DNA from 4 places in the Bradyrhizobium sp. HKCCYLRH2060 genome. Region 2 is predicted to be linked to each of the others. Evidence: predicted binding sites of a transcription regulator. Region 2 holds the regulator's gene; each other region holds the start of a gene.
What was found. Region 2 encodes LexA, which represses DNA repair genes until DNA is damaged. Its sites were predicted from a motif close to TGTTCNNNNTGTGTTCNG; they were not measured.
Positions count from the first base shown of each region.

Region 1: a site for LexA is predicted at 2,337-2,354, ahead of ACQR10_RS15185 (DNA recombination protein RmuC). Genes of this name have one in related genera too.
Region 3: a site for LexA is predicted at 2,565-2,582, ahead of ACQR10_RS02470 (YifB family Mg chelatase-like AAA ATPase). Genes of this name have one in related genera too.
Region 4: a site for LexA is predicted at 1,857-1,874, ahead of uvrA (excinuclease ABC subunit UvrA). Genes of this name have one in related genera too.

Region 1 covers NZ_JBNPUK010000006.1:217,853-222,237, reverse strand. Annotated here, with positions in the region: gene truA (tRNA pseudouridine(38-40) synthase TruA) at 1-499, opposite strand, end outside; gene fmt (methionyl-tRNA formyltransferase) at 616-1,551, opposite strand; gene def (peptide deformylase) at 1,688-2,215, opposite strand; gene ACQR10_RS15185 (DNA recombination protein RmuC) at 2,385-3,617, shown strand; gene ACQR10_RS15180 (AmpG family muropeptide MFS transporter) at 3,661-4,385, shown strand, end outside.
Region 2 covers NZ_JBNPUK010000008.1:202,436-206,820, reverse strand. Annotated here, with positions in the region: gene ACQR10_RS17835 (LysR family transcriptional regulator) at 1-309, shown strand, start outside; gene ACQR10_RS17830 (molybdopterin molybdotransferase MoeA) at 521-1,732, shown strand; gene lexA (transcriptional repressor LexA) at 1,938-2,636, shown strand; gene ACQR10_RS17820 (hypothetical protein) at 2,932-3,372, shown strand; gene ACQR10_RS17815 (hypothetical protein) at 3,548-3,805, shown strand; gene ACQR10_RS17810 (ComEC/Rec2 family competence protein) at 3,760-4,385, opposite strand, start outside.
Region 3 covers NZ_JBNPUK010000001.1:562,922-567,306, forward strand. Annotated here, with positions in the region: gene ACQR10_RS02460 (PAS domain-containing hybrid sensor histidine kinase/response regulator) at 1-268, opposite strand, end outside; gene ACQR10_RS02465 (hypothetical protein) at 404-880, opposite strand; gene ACQR10_RS02470 (YifB family Mg chelatase-like AAA ATPase) at 980-2,518, opposite strand; gene ACQR10_RS02475 (DUF2336 domain-containing protein) at 2,749-3,819, shown strand; gene ACQR10_RS02480 (outer membrane lipoprotein carrier protein LolA) at 3,839-4,385, opposite strand, start outside.
Region 4 covers NZ_JBNPUK010000002.1:27,066-31,450, forward strand. Annotated here, with positions in the region: gene uvrA (excinuclease ABC subunit UvrA) at 1-1,765, opposite strand, end outside; gene ACQR10_RS03900 (outer membrane protein) at 2,043-2,687, opposite strand; gene ACQR10_RS03905 (outer membrane protein) at 2,974-3,714, opposite strand; gene ACQR10_RS03910 (outer membrane protein) at 3,927-4,385, opposite strand, start outside.

The DNA.
Region 1 (4,385 bases), on a different contig from region 2:
GCGATTTCGCCTGACATTCCGTATCGCGGAAGGTCGTGAAATCATGCTTGCCGAGCAGCCGCTGCGCCGCCGCATGCATCGCCTCCGAATCCAGCCGCTGCGGCACGCGCCAGACGCGGCCGACCTCGAGCGCAAGATTGGAGCGGCGATTGACGATGCGATAGCGGTAGTGCCGCTTCCGCGCGGAGAACCGCGCTTCGAAGCTGTCGGGCACGATCTCGGCATGGAGCACCGCAACCGGGTTCGGCCGCAGATGCGCGTTGAGTGCGTCGCGCAGCTTGTCGGGGCGGAACTCCTTGGCGATGTCGCAATGCGCGACCTGCCCCATGGCGTGGACGCCGGCGTCGGTACGGCCAGAACCGTGCACGCGCGTCGGCACGCCGCAGGTCGCCTGCACCGCCGCTTCCAGCGCGCCCTGCACCGACGGCAAGGTCGCCTGCAGCTGCCAGCCGCAGAACGGCGCGCCGTCATATTCGATGGTGAGCTTGTAGCGGGGCATCGCCTCGATCGCGTTTGGCCGTCATTGCCGGGCTTGACCCGGCAATCCATCCATGGACGAAGCTTGTTCGCGAGATGGATGCGCGGGTCAAGCCCGCGCATGACGAGCTGAATTGGTCAGCCGAAGCGCCGGCCCGGCGCGACGGGCGTGCCGCGCAGGAAATCCGCGGCTTTCATCGGGCCCTTGCCGGCGCGCTGCAGCTCGGTCACGCGGATGGCGCCGTCGGCGCAGGCGATGGTGAGCTGCTCGTCGAGCACGGCGCCCGGCTCGCCCCGGCCGTCGGCGAGCGCGCAGCGCAGGATCTTCAAACGCGCCGCCTCGCCATCGAGCATGACCTCGCTCCAGGCGCCGGGGAACGGCGACAGGCCGTGGATGTGACGCAGCACCGTATGCGCCGGCTTCGTCCAGTCGATCCGCGCCTCGGCCTTCTCGATCTTGGCCGCATAGGTCACGCCGTCCTCGGCCTGCTTCGTCAACGTCAGCCCGCCGCGCTCCAGCGCGGCCATCGCCCGCACCATCAGGTCGGCGCCGATGCGCGACAGGCGATCGTGCAGGTCGGACGCCGTCATCGCGTCAGTGATGGGCAGACGCTCGGCCATCGCGACGTCGCCGGTGTCGAGACCGACATCCATCTTCATGACCATCACGCCGCTTTCGGCGTCCCCTGCCATGATGGCACGGTTGATCGGCGCGGCGCCGCGCCAGCGCGGCAGCAGCGAGGCGTGGAGGTTGTAGCAGCCGAGTTTCGGTGCATCGAGAATCGCCTGCGGCAGGATCATGCCATAGGCGACGACGACGGCGGCGTCGGCCTGGTGGGCGCGGAACGCAGCCAGCGCGTCCTCGGTCTTCAGCGTCTTCGGCGTGAGCACGGGAATGCCGAGCCGCCGCGCCTCGGTCTCGATCGGAGTCGGGACCAAGGCCAAGCCACGGCGGCCACCGGGCTTCGGCGCGCGCGTGTAGACGGCCACGATCTCGTGGCCGTGGCCGGCGAGCTCGAGCAGGGTCGGCACGGCGAAATCCGGCGTGCCCATGAAGATCAGGCGAAGCGGCATCTGGTGCGCCCCCGAGGCTTCGTCCTGCCGTCATTGGCCGGGCTCGTCCCGGCCATCCAGGTCGCAATGCCAACGCGAGAGGCAAGACGTGGATGCCCGGATCAAGCCCAGGCATGACGGAGGAGAGAGTTGATCGTTACTCGCCGGCGCGCTTGGCGGCCTTGGCGAATTTCTTGATGACGCGGTCGCGCTTGAGCTTCGACAGATAGTCGATGAACAGCACGCCGTTGAGATGGTCGATCTCGTGCTGGATGCAGGTGGCGTAGAGCCCCTCGGCATCCTCCTCGCGGACCAGCCCGTCGAGATCGGTGAAGCGCACGCGCACGCGCGCCGGCCGCTCGACCTCCTCGTAATATTCGGGGATCGACAGGCAGCCTTCCTCGTAGACCGACAGCTCGTCCGACTTGGCAACGATCTCCGGATTGATGAAGACGCGCGGCTCGCGCTTGCCTTCCCCATTCGCGTCGGGCTTTGCCAGATCCATGGTGATGACGCGCAGCGGCTGCGCGACCTGAATCGCAGCGAGCCCGATCCCCGGCGCGTCGTACATGGTCTGAAACATGTCGTCGACCAGCTGCCGGATCTCCGGCGTGACCTTCTCGACCGGCTTGGACACCAGCCGCAACTGCCGGTCCGGCAGGATGATGATTTCTCTAAGGGACATGGCGCGCGATTTAAGCCCCGGAACAGGCGCGGTCAATGTGATGGCTCGCAGTTAAGACTTCGCTAACCATGAATTTCAACGCCTCGTTAACCATGAATCTTTACCCGGCCTTAACCATAAATGTTCTCTCTTCGTTCGCGATGTCTTGCGAATCGGATAGACGGGGGTGATGACCGCCAGCCAGTCCCTCAATCCTGTCGTCGTCATGATCGGCGATCTGCCGGTGCGCGCCAGCGACGCGCTGATCGGGTTTGGCGTGCTGGTTCTGCTCCTGCTGCTGATGATCGTCGCGGCCGTGGTGCGCTCCGGCCGGCGCGGCGCCGAGCTCGCGGCCCAGCAGGCGATACGCGCCGATGAGATCGAACAGCGGTTCGGCGAGATGATCCGGGTGCAGAGCGAGGCCTCCGGCCGGGTCGACGCGATGGCGCAGCTGCTTGCCGGGCGGCAGGTGGACCTGGCGCGCAGCGTCAACGAGCGGCTCGACGCCGTCACCCATCGCGTCGGCCAATCGATGGAGCAGACCACGCGCCACACCATGGATTCCTTGCGCGTGCTGCACGAGCGGCTCGGCATCATCGACAACGCGCATCGCGATCTCAGCGAGCTCACGACACAGGTCACGACCTTGCGCGACGTGCTCGCCAACAAGCAGTCGCGTGGCGCATTCGGACAGGCGCGCATGGAGGCGATCGTCCAGGACGGGCTGCCGAAGGGCAGCTACGCCTTCCAGTACACGCTCGTCAGCGGCAAGCGGCCGGACTGCGTCGTGTTCCTGCCCGACACCAGGCCGCTGTGCATCGACGCGAAGTTTCCGCTGGAAGCCGTGACCGCGTTGCATGATGCCGAAACCGAAGAGGAGAAGCGCGCCGCCGCGCAGCGGCTGCGCACCGACGTGCTGCGCCACGTCAACGACATCGCCGAGAAGTACCTCGTGGTCGGCGAGACGCAGGACACGGCGCTGATGTTCGTGCCGTCGGAATCGGTCTACGCCGAGATCCATGACGGCTTCGACGACGTCATCCAGAGAGCCTATCGCGCCCGTGTCGTGCTGGTGTCGCCGTCGCTGCTGATGCTCGCGATCCAGGTCATGCAGCAGATCATGAAGGATGCGCGCATCCGCGACGCCGCCGACCAGATCCGCAACGAGGTGATCCATTTGGGCGACGACCTCGGCCGCCTGCGCGAGCGCGTGCTCAAGCTGCAGAAGCATTTTGGCGATGTCGGCGAGGACATCCGCCAGATCCTCATCTCCGCCGACAAGATCGAGAAGCGCGCCGCGCGGATCGAGGAGCTCGATTTCAGCAAGCCGGATGCGCCGGCGGACTCTCCGCGCATTGCGCCGGGCGCGGGCGCGACGCCGGACCTGTTTCCGCTGGCGGGGCGGATGCAGGCGGGGGAATGACCGCAGCGTCGCGAAAGCTGTCCAGATCTGCTACCACCCACCGATGACCGCACCTGACGCCGCCTCCGACATCAGAGCAACCGCTGCAAAGCCTGAGGCCAAGCCCGCCCCCACCTGGCGCGAGAGCATGGCCGTCTACCTGCAGCCGCGCGTGCTCGTGGTGCTGTTCCTCGGCTTCTCCTCAGGTCTGCCGCTGGCGCTGTCCGGCTCGACGCTTCAGATCTGGATGCGCGAGCTCGGCGTCGATCTCGGGACCATCGGGCTGTTCGCGCTGGTCGGCACGCCCTACACGCTGAAATTCCTTTGGGCGCCGCTGGTCGACGCGCTGCACGTGCCGCTGCTGACGCGCGCCTTCGGGCGGCGGCGCGGCTGGCTGGTGTTCGCGCAATTGCTGCTGATCGCGGCCATCCTGCTGCTGGCCGTGACTGACCCGGCGCATGCGCCGTTCATGGTCGCGCTGGCCGCGCTGCTGGTCGCCGCGATGTCGGCGACCCAGGACATCGTGGTCGATGCCTTCCGCGTCGAGAGCCTTCCGGAGAGCGAGCAAGCCGCGGGCATGGCGGCGTATGTCGCCGCCTACCGCATCGGCATGCTGGTCTCGACCGCCGGCGCGCTGGTGGTGGTCAGTGCATTCGAGAACTCGGGGTTGACGCGTCCGTCGTCCTGGATGTGGGGCTATGTCGCGATGGCCGGAATGGTGCTGATTGGCACGATCACGGCCCTCGCGGCGACCGAGCCGGCACAGTCGCAGCAGGCGGAGGCCGCGAT
Region 2 (4,385 bases):
GAGGCGGCGCTGGATGAGATCGGCACCGAGCTCAACGTGGTCTCGGCCTCCTCGGATTTCCTCAGCGTGCTGGCGACGGTGGCCGCGTCACCGGTGATCACCACGATCCCGACCCGGATGGCAAGGCTCTACGGACCCCGGTTTGGGCTGGCGCTCTGTCCGGCGCCGTTGAAGTTGCGGCTGCCGGCGGTCTCGATGGTCTGGCCGCTGCAGCTCGACCGCGATGCCGCATCGGTCTGGCTGCGGAACATGGTGGCGGACATCCTGCACACCACCGAGCGCGCCGCCTGTCGCGCGGCTGCCGGATAGCTCCGTCGGGTCTCCGTGTGCACGTGAGCAGATCGCGACTGCCCCCCGGCATGATTGCAGAGTTTCTCGCGCGATCGTGAGGCGGCGGGCCACGCGACGCACCTTCAGACGATCGGAAAGCCGGGAGCGGCTTAGGCTCTTGGCCACCCCGTGCGCGTTCGGTTAGAAGGCGATTCAGTCGATCTGCCCGTCTTCGTCCGAAGGTAATCCCATGGCCCTGATGCCGGTCTCCGATGCGTTGTCCGCGGTGCTCGCCGGCACCGAGCCGCTGGCTGAGGAAATGGTCGGGCTGGACGAGGCCTATCACCGCATCCTGGCCCGCGACCTCGCGGCGCTGCGGACGCAGCCGCCCGAGGCGATGTCGGCGATGGATGGCTATGCGGTGCGCGCGGCCGACGCAGCCAAGGCCAAGGCGCGGCTGAAGGTGATCGGCGAGGTCGCGGCGGGACGGCCGTTCGATCGCGTGGTCGGGCCCGCCGAGGCGGCGCGGATCTTCACCGGCGGCGTTGTCCCCGCAGGCGCCGACGCGGTGGTGATCCAGGAGGACACGATCGCCGAGGACGGCCATGTCGTGATCACCGAGGCCGCGATCACAGGCCGGCACATCCGGCCGGCCGGCGTCGACTTCCACCAGGGCATGGTGCTGCTGAAGGCCGGGCGCCGGCTCAGCGACCGCGACCTATCCCTGGCGGCCAGCATGAATCATCCGGCGCTGCCGGTGCGGCGGCGGCCGAAGGTGGCGCTGCTCGCCACCGGCGACGAGCTGGTGATGCCGGGCTCGACGCCCGGCCCGGGGCAGATCGTCTATTCCAACGGCTACGCGCTGCGGGCGCTGGTGCGCAGCGAGGGCGCGACGCCGATCGATCTCGGCATCGCCGCGGATACGATGGAGGCGACGGTCGCTGGAATCCGGCGCGCCCGCGCGGCCGAGGCCGACGTCCTGATCACGACCGGCGGCGCCTCGGTCGGCGATCACGACCTGGTCAAGCAGGCGCTGGAGGCCGAGGGCGTCGAAATGGCGTTCTGGAAGATCGCGATGCGGCCGGGCAAGCCGATGATGCACGGACGGCTCGGCGACATCAGGGTGATCGGACTGCCCGGCAATCCGGTGTCGTCCTATGTCTGCGCCATCCTGTTCATGGTGCCGCTGATTCGGCGCCTGCTCGGCCGCGACGAGGCCGTAATGCCGCGCGAGACCGCCCTGCTCGGCCGCGAGTTGGGGGCGAACGATTCGCGCGAGGACTATCTGCGGGCGCAGCTCGAGGAGCGCGCCGACGGCACGCTGGTAGCCACCCCAGTGAGCCAGCAGGATTCGTCGCTGCTCGGGAACCTCGCGCTGTCGCAGGCGCTGGTGATCCGGCCGGCGTTTGCGCCGAAGGCGCCTGCCGGCAGCCCGTGCGAGATCCTGCGCCTGCCGAACTGAGCCGCTTCCCCGGTAAAGCCCGGTCCGTTCATCATATTTTTAGGATTGCGGAACACACATCGAACATATAGTGTCCGTTCATGATTTGTTTTTAGTATGTTGCGGGCGACGCGATGACGGTCCGACTCCAGGGCGCTCTCAGCCGGCTTGTGCTCAAGGCGCAGCTCCTGGACTCGGACGACAACAAACCGGGGACCAGGTCGAGATGCTGACGCGCAAACAGTACGAACTTCTGCGGTTCATCAACGAGCGGCTCAAGGAAGCCGGCGTGCCGCCGTCCTTCGACGAGATGAAGGATGCGCTCGATCTGCGTTCGAAGTCCGGCATTCATCGCCTGATCACGGCGCTCGAGGAGCGCGGCTTCATCCGCCGGCTGCCGAATCGCGCCCGCGCGATCGAGGTGATCAAGCTGCCCGAGCTGTCGCAGGCCGCGGGCAACCGTCGCGGCTTCACGCCGTCGGTGATCGAGGGCAATCTCGGCAAGGTGCGCACCAGCACTCCCGCGCTGGACGATGGCGAGCGCCCCGTGGCGGTGCCGGTGATGGGCCGCATCGCCGCCGGTACCCCGATCGAGGCGCTGCAGACGCGCAGCCACACCATCAGCGTACCTGCCGACATGCTCGGCAACGGCGACCACTACGCGCTCGAGGTGCGCGGCGACTCGATGGTCGATGCCGGCATCCTCGACGGCGACATGGCGCTGATCCAGCGCAACGAGACCGCCGACACCGGCGACATCGTGGTGGCGCTGATCGACGATGAGGAAGCCACCTTGAAGCGCTTCCGCCGCCGCGGCGCATCGATCGCGCTGGAGCCGGCCAACACCGCCTACGAGGTGCGCATCTTGCCGCCGAACCGGGTGAAGATCCAGGGCAAGCTGGTCGGGCTGTATCGCAAGTACTGATCGCGAATGCGATCGGTCGATCGGCGGCGGGCGCACGCGCTTTCGCCGCCGAACAAGAGGCAGCCCAGCAAAGCAAGAGGCAGCCCAGCACAATACGTCGCTCGCGAATGCACCTCATGATGTGCAGCGCGGCATGCTCAAACGCTTGTGATCGGCCGCGGGCACACGCGATGCAGATCAGCGCAGAATTGCCGCGAAGCGCGCGCTAACATCACCATCGATGTCCACTCTGATAGAGGCCTGCGCCTGTCCGGGGGGAGCGTGGGTCGGCTATCTCTCAACGAGGAGCGATCCGATGTGTGACTACAGCCTCCATGCGGTTGCGTCCCGTCCCGCCAAGGTCGGCGAGACGTTGATCTCGATGACCTTCCGTGGCACCGCCACCCGCGGCTTCGCGTTGGAGAGCGAGCCGACCGTCGCAGTCTGCATGCTGCCCGGCACCGAGTTGGCCTTCGCCGAGGACGTCCGCTACGACAGCCGCTGGCTCTGGACCCGGACGATCCGCGAGCGCGTCGCGAAGTTCAACAGCATCGAGACGCACATTCCCGATCGCCATCACGACGCGATCGAGTTCGCCGACGGCCGCCACGTGCTGGTGACCCAGCTCTGCGAGGGCCAGCGCGTCACCGTGCTGCAATTGCCGGTCAGCAAGCAGCCGGCAGAGCGTCGCCCGGACATCGGCGAGGACGTGCCGACGTCGCAGGCCACACCGATTCGCCGCATCAGCATCACCTGAGGGCCTGCGCGTCGGCATTTCTGTCGGTCGTGAGCGCGCTTTCGACGGTGGGAGACTTGGTCAACTTGGGTTCTGCAAGCGCAAAGTCCTCTCGGGCGAATCTCACGCCCCGGCATCGCATCGGATAGGAACGACATCCCTCGGCCGGCATTGTTTGCCGGGGGAGCTTGCCGCCGTGGTCAACAAGATCGATTGGAACAAGGCCGGACGGATCACCGAGCCCGGCCGCTACATGCTTGCGTTCGGATGGCTGACGGTCACGGCTGATGACGTCGCCATCTGGCAACGCTATCCGGGCGCTGCGTTCACGCTGGTCGAAGGGCCCTCGCTGTTCGATGGACCAGACGACGCCGAGTATCATCTCGGCACCTTCGAGCTGCCCGGCGCTCAATCCTGCTCGCCCTGCTCCGTCTCCGGCGGCGTCGCGTCCTGAAGCCGCGCGGCCGGCGCACGCGGCGTCAGCGTCGTGTCGAACTCGCCGGCCTCGGCGGGCGCCGGCCACCATGGGCGGTCGGTGCCGCCGGCACGCGCCGGCGTCACGGCGAAGCCTTTGCCCTGCTGCACCAGCAACAAGGCGCCCTGCTGCCGCAGCCGCTCGCGATCGATCACGGCCGCCGCGCAGGATGACGGCGCGGCGCGCGCGGTGACGATCAGCGCGACACGGGCGCAATCGTCGGCGAGCGCCTCAGCGCGCAAGGTCATGGCGGCGAAGCGGCCGTCGGCCATCGCGACCACGCAGCCCGCCTCGTCGCAGGAGACGCCATCGGCGAGCGAGGCGTCCGCCGGCAGCCGGGCATCGGCGTCGGCCGCGAGCCACTCCTTGGTGGCGAACACATCCTTGCCGGCGCGCATCACATGCAGGCGTCCGTCACGGCCGCGCACCGCCACCGCGCGCCCATCGCCGGCGACCAGGACGTCGGGCAGCGGCGTCGCGGCCGCCCAGGCGGTGGCGGCCAAAAGCCCCATGGCGCCCAACCAGCGCAGCGGTGTGCGCAGCAGGCCGATCAGGATGA
Region 3 (4,385 bases), on a different contig from region 2:
CGATCTTGTGCAGCTTCCTGGCGACGAAGCGCAGCCGCATGCTGAGCGTGGCCAGGCCGACGCAGGCGAGCGCGAACAGGAAGCTGGCGCCGATCGCGAAGGCGTGCGGATTGTAGCCGGAGTTCGGGGAGACGCTGGCCTTGATGAAGCCGTAGGCGCCGCCGAAGCCGGCGGAGAAGATCATCAGCGAGCGCAGGATCGCGAAGATGGTGCGGTGACGGCGCATGAACCGGCGCAGGCGCAGCCTGACGTGAAAAATCGGTCCCATCTCGATCATCCCCAGCTTCCGATCCCAATGTCCTCGCCGACCCGCACCATGCGGCGTCGGTATTGCTGAGACTTTGAAAGGTCATGCCCACGCCAGCCGGCGGTGCAGAGATGGTGAACCGGGGGTTAGCCCGAGTCACAGAACCGGATTGGCCGGCGATGAGGAATGATTGCGGGCCGCGACGATCAGTGCGGCGGCGTCCCTGGCCGTCGTGTGGCTGGAGCGGACGTAGATGCGATAGTCGGCGCGGCCATCGGCATCATCGCTGGCGAGATAGATCCGCTGCGAACCCGCAAGGCGATCAGCCGCGATCGCGACGACCTGGGTGGCGGCCGTGATGCCGCAACCCCGATCCTCTTCCACGGGCGCATCGTCGACCACGACGACATCGGCCGCCTCCGGACTGTCCGCCAGGGCCACGCGCACCGTGGCGAGCGCGGGATCGTCGGTGAAGTCGACATGCAGATCGGCGTGGAACGGCGCCGATCCAAGCGAGGCGCTGTCGGCGCCGACGGCAATGCAGGGCTGCGGGGAGGGTGCCAATTCGACCTTGGCAATGACCACGGCCGCGATCAGCGGCACGGCCGAAACGATGACCTTGAAACGCAACATGATACGCACCGACGCGGCAGGCCTGAGGACGAAACGCGGGCCTTATGGTTGTCGGAGCGTAAAGAGAAGTCGTTACCAGAGTGTTGAAGGGGCGGGCAGTCACGCCGCGTGACGACTGTCCTCCGCCAGCGCGCGATACGACAGCGCCTCGGCCAGATGCAGCCGGCCGATCGCATCGGCGTGGTCGAGATCGGCGAGCGTCCGCGCCACGCGCAGCACGCGGTGATAGCCGCGCGCCGACAGCCGCATCGTCTCGGCGGCCTCGCGCAAGAGCTTCTGGCCTGATACATCGAGCCTGGCGATATCGTCGAGCACGGCGGCCGGCGCCTCGGCGTTGGTTCGGATATGCGGCAGGCCGGCCTTGGCATAGCGTGCGCGCTGCAGGTCGCGCGCGGCGGCGACGCGGGCGGCGACCTCGGCCGAGCCTTCCTTCGACGGCGGCAGGATGAGGTCGGCGGCGGTGACGGCGGGGACCTCGATGCGCAGATCGATGCGGTCCATCAGCGGGCCGGAGATGCGCGTCTGGTAGTCGGCCGTGCAGCGGTCGATGCGGCCGCGCTTGCAGGCATAGCCGGGTTCGAAGGCGTTGCCGCAGCGGCAGGGATTCATCGCCGCGACCAGCATGAAGCGGGCAGGGTAGGTGACGCGGTGGTTGGCGCGCGAGATCGAGACCTCGCCGTTCTCCAGCGGCTGGCGCAGCGAATCCAGCACGCGCGGATCGAACTCCGGCAACTCGTCGAGAAACAGCACGCCCTGATGCGCCAGCGAGATCTCGCCGGGGCGGGCGCGCAGGCCGCCGCCGGTCAGCGCCGCCATGCTGGCGGAATGATGCGGGCTGCGGAACGGCCGCCGGTTGGTCAGCGCGCCACCTTCGATCTCGCCGGCGACCGAGGCGATCATCGACACTTCCAAGAGCTCGGCCGGCGACAGCGGCGGCAGGATCGAGGGCAGCCGCGCCGCCAGCATCGACTTGCCGGCGCCCGGCGAGCCGATCATCAAGAGATGATGCCCGCCGGCGGCGGCGATCTCGAGCGCGCGCTTGCCGCTCTCCTGACCCTTGATGTCGCGCAGGTCGAGTAGGCTGGCCGGCGCCTCCTGAATTTTCGGCTGCGGCCGCGACAGCACCTGCGTGCCCTTGAAATGGTTGGCGATCTGGATCAGCGATGTCGCCGCGATGATCTGCAGATCGGGGCTCGCCCACGCCGCCTCGGCGCCGCAGGCGGCCGGGCAGATTAGGCCTTCCTCGCGGCCATTGGCGCCGATGGCGGCGGGCAGCACGCCGGCGACCGGCGCGATCGAGCCGTCCAGGCCGAGCTCGCCGAGCACGGTGAATCCGCCGAGCGCATCCGGTGGAATGGCGCCGATCGCGGCCATCAGGCCGAGCGCGATCGGCAGATCGTAATGGCTGCCTTCCTTCGGCACGTCGGCCGGCGCCAGGTTGACGGTGATCCGCCGCGCCGGCAGCGCCAGACCGGAGGCGATCAGCGCCGAGCGCACCCGCTCGCGCGCTTCCGACACCGCCTTGTCCGGCAGTCCGACGATCGCGAATGCCGGCAGTCCGGGCGCGACCTGGACCTGCACGTCGACCGCGCGGGCCTCGATCCCCTCGAAGGCGACGGTGGAAACGCGCTGGACCATGATGCCCCTCCGGGCAGGGAGGCTAGCGGAAGCAGGCATTGTTCGCAAGAACAATACGGGAACATTGTCGTTGCCGCGCTCTGCTGCAATCCATTAACGACAGCCGCGTGAGGTTGCAGCTCCGGCCGCTGGGCTTAACGCGCCTTTAGTCCGGCCTTCGCATTCTTCCGCAATCGATGATCGACCCGCGCCTCCGTCACGGCCGAGAGGCGCCCAACGAGGGACGTGTGATGCCTCCAGCGCCCGCGGCAGCTCCGACCGCCAAGACGCCCGCCGGTGATGCGCGGACGGTGTCCGAGCTCGCCACCGACATGCTGCGCCGGACCACCAGCCTGTTCCTGGCCGGTCCGCGGCCGGCGTCCGCCGAGCAGCTCGATCTCTACGATCAGATGTTTGCGAGGCTGATGCCGCAGGTCGCGACCGAGCTGCTGGCCGAGCTGAGCATGGCGCTCGCCGGCGTCGAACGCGCGCCTTACGCGACGGCGCGGATGCTCGCCGTGCATCCCGAATTGCGCGTCGCCGGGCCGATGCTGGCCAAGGCGGCGGTGCTGACCGAGCGCGACCTCGCCGAGTTCATCCGCACCGGCAGCCCGGCGCATCTGGCCGCGATCGCCAGCCGCAGGGGCATCGGCGACAATCTCACGACGCAGCTGATCGCGCGCGGCTTTCCGGCGGTGCGCATGGCGCTGGCGCAGAACCTCACGTCAAAGCTGTCCGAGGACGGCTATCGCAGCCTGTTCAAGATCGCCGAGCGCGACGAGGATCTCGCCGAGAAGCTCGCGCTGCGCACCGACCTGCCGGCCAAGCTGTCGCGCGCCTTCGTCGCCGCGGCCAGCGAGGGCGCCCGCGCCCGCTTCATCAAGGCCGCACCGCCGGCGACCCGCGCCACCCTGCAGGCGACGCCGACCCGCTCGCCCGGTGCGGCGATGCGCGCGATCTGGGACTATCAGCAGGTCAAGGCGGAGGTCGCAGCCCTCAGCCGGACCGGCAAACTCGGCGATTCCGCCGTCAACCGCTTCTGCGTGACCGGCGACTATCCCGCCGTGATCGCGGCGCTGTCGCTGCTCTGCGTCGTCTCGATCGAGACGATTGAATCGCTGCTGGAGGAGGACCGCGTCACCGACCTGCTGCTGGCCTGCAAGGCCGCGCGGTTGAGCTGGCCCACGACGTCGATGATCCTGCGCGGCCGGCCCGGCTGCGACGCGCTTCCGGCCGATGACCTCGAGGAGGCGCGCAAGCGCTTCGAGAAGCTTGCGCTGTCCGAAGCGCAGTGGAAGGTGCGCGGGCTCGAATCGCGCTGAGCGAGCGCGGGAAGCGTCGTCAGCCCGGCGGGGTCGACGGGTAGGCCGTGAAGTCGATCTTGAACATCGCCGGGTCGAGCTTCTTGGTCGTATCGAGATTGTAGACGGCGATCGTGGTGTCGTAGCCCTGCGGATCGGTCACGGTCCACTGCTTGAGCTGGCCGTCCTTGGCGCCGAGCATCAGCATCAGCCGGCTGGTGCCGATCAGAGCCTGCTTCTCCTCGATCGTGATCGTGACGTAGAGGTCGTCAGCGGCAACCGCGATCACGTTGGTGTCCTTCAACAGATCGATGCGGTCGGACAGCAGATAACGCAGCGGCGTCTGCGACAGCGGATAGACGTCCTGGGTGGCGAGCTTGCGGTCGCGCACCACCAGCGAGGAGCCGTCGGCGATGATGTCGATCGGGGTCGGCGGGTCATATTCGAAGCGGACCTTGCCGGGCTTCTGGATGTAGAAATCACCCTTGGTCTTGCTGCCGTCCGGGCCGACCTGGACGAAATTCCCGACCAGCGTCTGCAGCGACGACAGATAGGCGCTGACCTTGGCCGCCTGCGCCTTCTGGTTG
Region 4 (4,385 bases), on a different contig from region 2:
GGGCATTGTCGCGCTGGTGCAGGCCGATCGACGGCTCGTCCAGCACATAGAGCACGCCCGTCAGCCCCGAGCCGATCTGCGAGGCCAGGCGGATGCGCTGGCTCTCGCCGCCGGACAAGGTGCCGGAGGAGCGCGCCAGGGTCAGGTAGTTCAGGCCGACGTCGAGCAGGAAGGTCAGGCGGTCGCGGATCTCCTTGAGGATGCGGGTGGCGATCTCGGTCTGCTGCGCGTTCAGGGCCTTCGGCACCTCGGCAAACCATTCGCCGGCAGCCTTGACGGAGAGATCGCTGATCTCGCCGATGTGCTTGCCGCCGACCTTGACGCACAGCGCCTCGGGCTTGAGCCGGAAGCCTTTGCAGCCGGCGCAGGGCACGTCGTTGAAGTACTTGCCGAGCTCCTCGCGCGCCCATTCGCTCTCGGTCTCGCGGAAGCGGCGCTCGATGTTGGTGATCACGCCCTCGAACGGCTTCTTGGTGTCGTAGGCGCGAACGCCGTCCTCATAGGTGAACTTGATCTCGTCGTCGCCTGAGCCGTGCAGCAGCGCGTTCTGCGTCTTCTTCGGCAGGTCCTTCCACTTGGTGTCGAGCGTGAACTTGTAGAACTTCCCCAGCGCGGTCAGCGTCTGCAGGTAGTAGGGCGATGACGACTTGGCCCACGGCGCGATCGCGCCCTTGCGCAGCGTGACGTCCTTGTCGGGGATCACGAGGTCGGCATCGACGTGCTGCTCGACGCCGAGGCCGCCGCATTCCGGGCAGGCGCCGTAGGGGTTGTTGAACGAGAACAGCCGCGGCTCGATCTCGGGGATGGTGAAGCCGGACACCGGGCAGGCGAACTTTTCGGAGAACAGGATGCGCTCCGGTCCGCTCTTGTCGTGGATCTTGGCCACCTTCTTCTTCTCGTCATGGCCGGGCTTGACCCGGCCATCCATCTCCTTCGAAGAGGATGGATCACCGGGTCTCGCGCCTTCGGCGCGGCCCGGTGATGACGAGGAAGGGGCTGCATCCGCGAACTCGATCACGGCCAGGCCCTCGGCGAGCTTCAGCGCGGTCTCGAAGCTCTCGGCGAGGCGCTGGCCGATGTCGGGGCGCACGACGATGCGATCGACGACGACGTCGATGTCGTGCGGGAACTTCTTGTCGAGCGTGGGCGCCTCGGCGAGCTCATGGAAGGTGCCGTCGATCTTGACGCGCTGAAAGCCCTTCTTGAGATATTCGGCGAGCTCCTTCTTGTACTCGCCCTTGCGGCCGCGCACGACCGGCGCCAGCAGATAGAGGCGGGTGCCTTCGGGCAGCGCCAGCACGCGGTCGACCATCTGCGAGACGGTCTGGCTCTCGATCGGCAGGCCGGTCGCGGGCGAGTAGGGCACGCCGACGCGCGCCCACAGCAGGCGCATGTAGTCGTAGATCTCGGTGACGGTGCCCACCGTCGAGCGCGGGTTCTTCGAGGTCGTCTTCTGCTCGATCGAGATCGCCGGCGACAGGCCATCGATCTGGTCGACATCCGGCTTCTGCATCATCTCGAGGAACTGGCGCGCATAGGCCGACAGCGATTCGACGTAGCGGCGCTGGCCCTCGGCATAGATGGTGTCGAAGGCGAGCGAGGATTTGCCGGAGCCGGACAGCCCGGTGAACACCACCAGCCTGTCGCGCGGGATCTCGACGTCGATGTTTTTCAGATTGTGCTCGCGGGCGCCGCGGATGGTGATGGCCCGCAGGCTCGACTGGTTGGCTTGCGCGCGCTGCTTGGCCTTGAGCACTTCATCCATGACGATCGTCCCACGGCGCGAGACCGCGCCATTGTTGCAGGCGCGTTCTGCCGGGAGCCGGCCATCGGACGCCAGAGGGAAAAGGTATCGTCGGAACGTAGGAAGAACGCGGCCGGATTTCCAGTACCGTCAGCGAATCATCAACAATGCGCTCAGGGAATGGCAGCGATTGGCAGGAGGCTGCCGGTTCCGTCCGGCCCTGTGCGCGATCCCGCAAAGAAAAAGCCTCCGCTCTGGCAGAGCGGAGGCTGTGTGCGTTGGCCCGGAGGCGACGTTCTTAGAAGTGGTAGTTGATGCCGACCTGACCGGAATGCACGTTGAGCGTGCCGGTCGCGAGCGTGCCGAGGCCGGTGAAGGTGTAGCTCTCGCCACCGAAGCTCTTGTAGAGGTACTCGCCCTTCAGCGACCAGTTCGGGGCGAACATGTACTCGACGCCTGCGCCGACGGTCCAGCCCGAGTGGATCTTGCTGTCCGAAACGGCGACGCCGGGAGCCGTCAGCGAGATGCGGTTGTCGGCCCAGGCGTAACCGCCGGTGGCGTACAGCAGGGTCGGGCCGAAGGCGTAACCGATGCGGCCACGGACCGTGCCCCAGTCACGGATCTTCGATTCGGCGGTCACGCCAAGCGCGCCGACGGAGGCATTGATGTCAGCCCAGGCAGCATCGGCCTCGAGGCCGAACACGACAGCACCCTGCTGCCAGTTGTAGCCGACGGTGCCACCGGCGAAGCCGCCCTTCATGGCCGCAAAGTCAGCATCCTCATTGGCGTAGCCACCCATCGCACCGATGTAGAAACCGGTCCAGGTCTGCACCGGCGCGAGAACCGGGGCCTTGGTGTAGGTCGGGCGTGCGGCGAGATCAGCGGCGGCAGCGGGAGCGGCCAGGGCGGCCAGGGCCACGGTCGCGAGCAAGATCTTCTTCATTCCAGTCTCCAGTTTATTCCTCGAAGTCCGCATCGCACCGATAAGCTTACGCACGAAACAGACTCACCCGTTCAAGTTGACGAGGTTCCTATAGCCCGGTTCCGTACGGATTACCGTCACCCTGAAGACACACTCGCGGCCAAACCGCGTTTTTACGGCCCAGTTCCAGAAAGCCTATGTTACTCAATTGCTTGGTTCCGTGTGTGGCGAGCCGGCACGGTGGTATCGATGCAACAAAAAAGGCCGGCTTTCGCCGGCCTTTCTCGGAACCTGTCGGTTGCAGGTATCAGTATTTGGCAATGACCGGGCCGCCGAAATGGTAGCTGAGGCCGACCTTGACGGTGTGGACGGTGTCCTTCCACTCGGAGCGGTTGGTCGCGAAAGCGCTGTACTGGATCGCGCTCTTGCCGAAGTCGAGATAGTTGTACTCGAGCTTGGCCGACCAGTTCGGGGCGAACATGTATTCCGCGCCGGCGCCGACCGTGTAGCCCCAGCGGGTGGTGGTCTGGCTGAAGACGTTGCCCGGCACGCCGTCGTAGCGGTGCTGCAGTTGGCCCACGGCGGCACCGCCGCTCACGAAGAACAGAGCGGGACCTGCGGCGTAGCCGAGGCGGCCCTTGATGTCGCCGAAGCTGGTCAGCTTGGTGAAGAAGGTGTCGCCCACGCCGGCATTGACCACTGCGGAGCGGCCGTTGATGTCGGCCCAGTGATAGTCGCCTTCGAGGCCGAACACGACGTTGTCGACCTGCCAATTGTAGCCGAGCACGCCGCCGACGAAGCCGCCATTGGTGTTGTAGTTCTGGGTGCCCAGGAAGCCCGGCGCATTGAAGCGGCCAAGGAAGGTTTCCTTGCTGGTGCCCCAGCCGCCGCCGCCCTGGATGCCGGCGTAGAGGCCCGACCAGCTCAGGATCTGCGCGACCATGGGCGGCGCCTTAGTGTAGGGCCGTGCCGCCATGTCGGCCGCCGACGCGGACGTGGCGGCCGCGACGCCGGCGAGGGCCGTCGTGATCACAAGCAACTTCTTCATCAAATTCTCCCCCGGGAGGTTGGAATGACAAGCGATGGGCAAGTCATACACAGGGCATCCCGGAGACGCTGTAACGCGCCCGCCACAGAAACGAAAAAGCGTTATAAATCATATATTTAGCACAAAAACGCCGCGACGCTGCCGGGCTGTTGACACGAAAAAGGCCGGCGTGGAGGCCGGCCTTTCCGAATGCGTGCGAGTGGCGGCTTTTTTCAGTAGCGGGTGCCCATCGGCGCTCCGAATCGATAGTTCACTCGGACGGTCGCCATGTCGATGTCCTGCTTGATGGTGTCGACGCGCGACAGCACGGTGGCGGTGGCCGGGAAGCTGATGTCGCGCGAGCCCATGAACAGGTGGTCGTACTCGACGGCGACCGACCAGTTCGGCGCGAAGCCGAACTCGACGCCGGTGCCGACGGTGCCGCCCCAGCGGGTCTCGCTGGCGGAATCCAGCAGCGTGCCGACCGGGAAGGGCGCAGCCGCATTCGCCGTGCCGGTGTATTTGTTGTGGGTGACGGCCGCGCCGCCCTTCACGTACCAGAGCACGTTGCCCCAGGCATAGCCGACCTGGCCGGTGAACAGGCCGATCGCATCGGTCTTGGTGGTGTTGGTGATGCCTGCAGCCAGCGCAGCCGTGCTCGCGTTCGACGACTTCAGGTCGGTCCAGTCGCC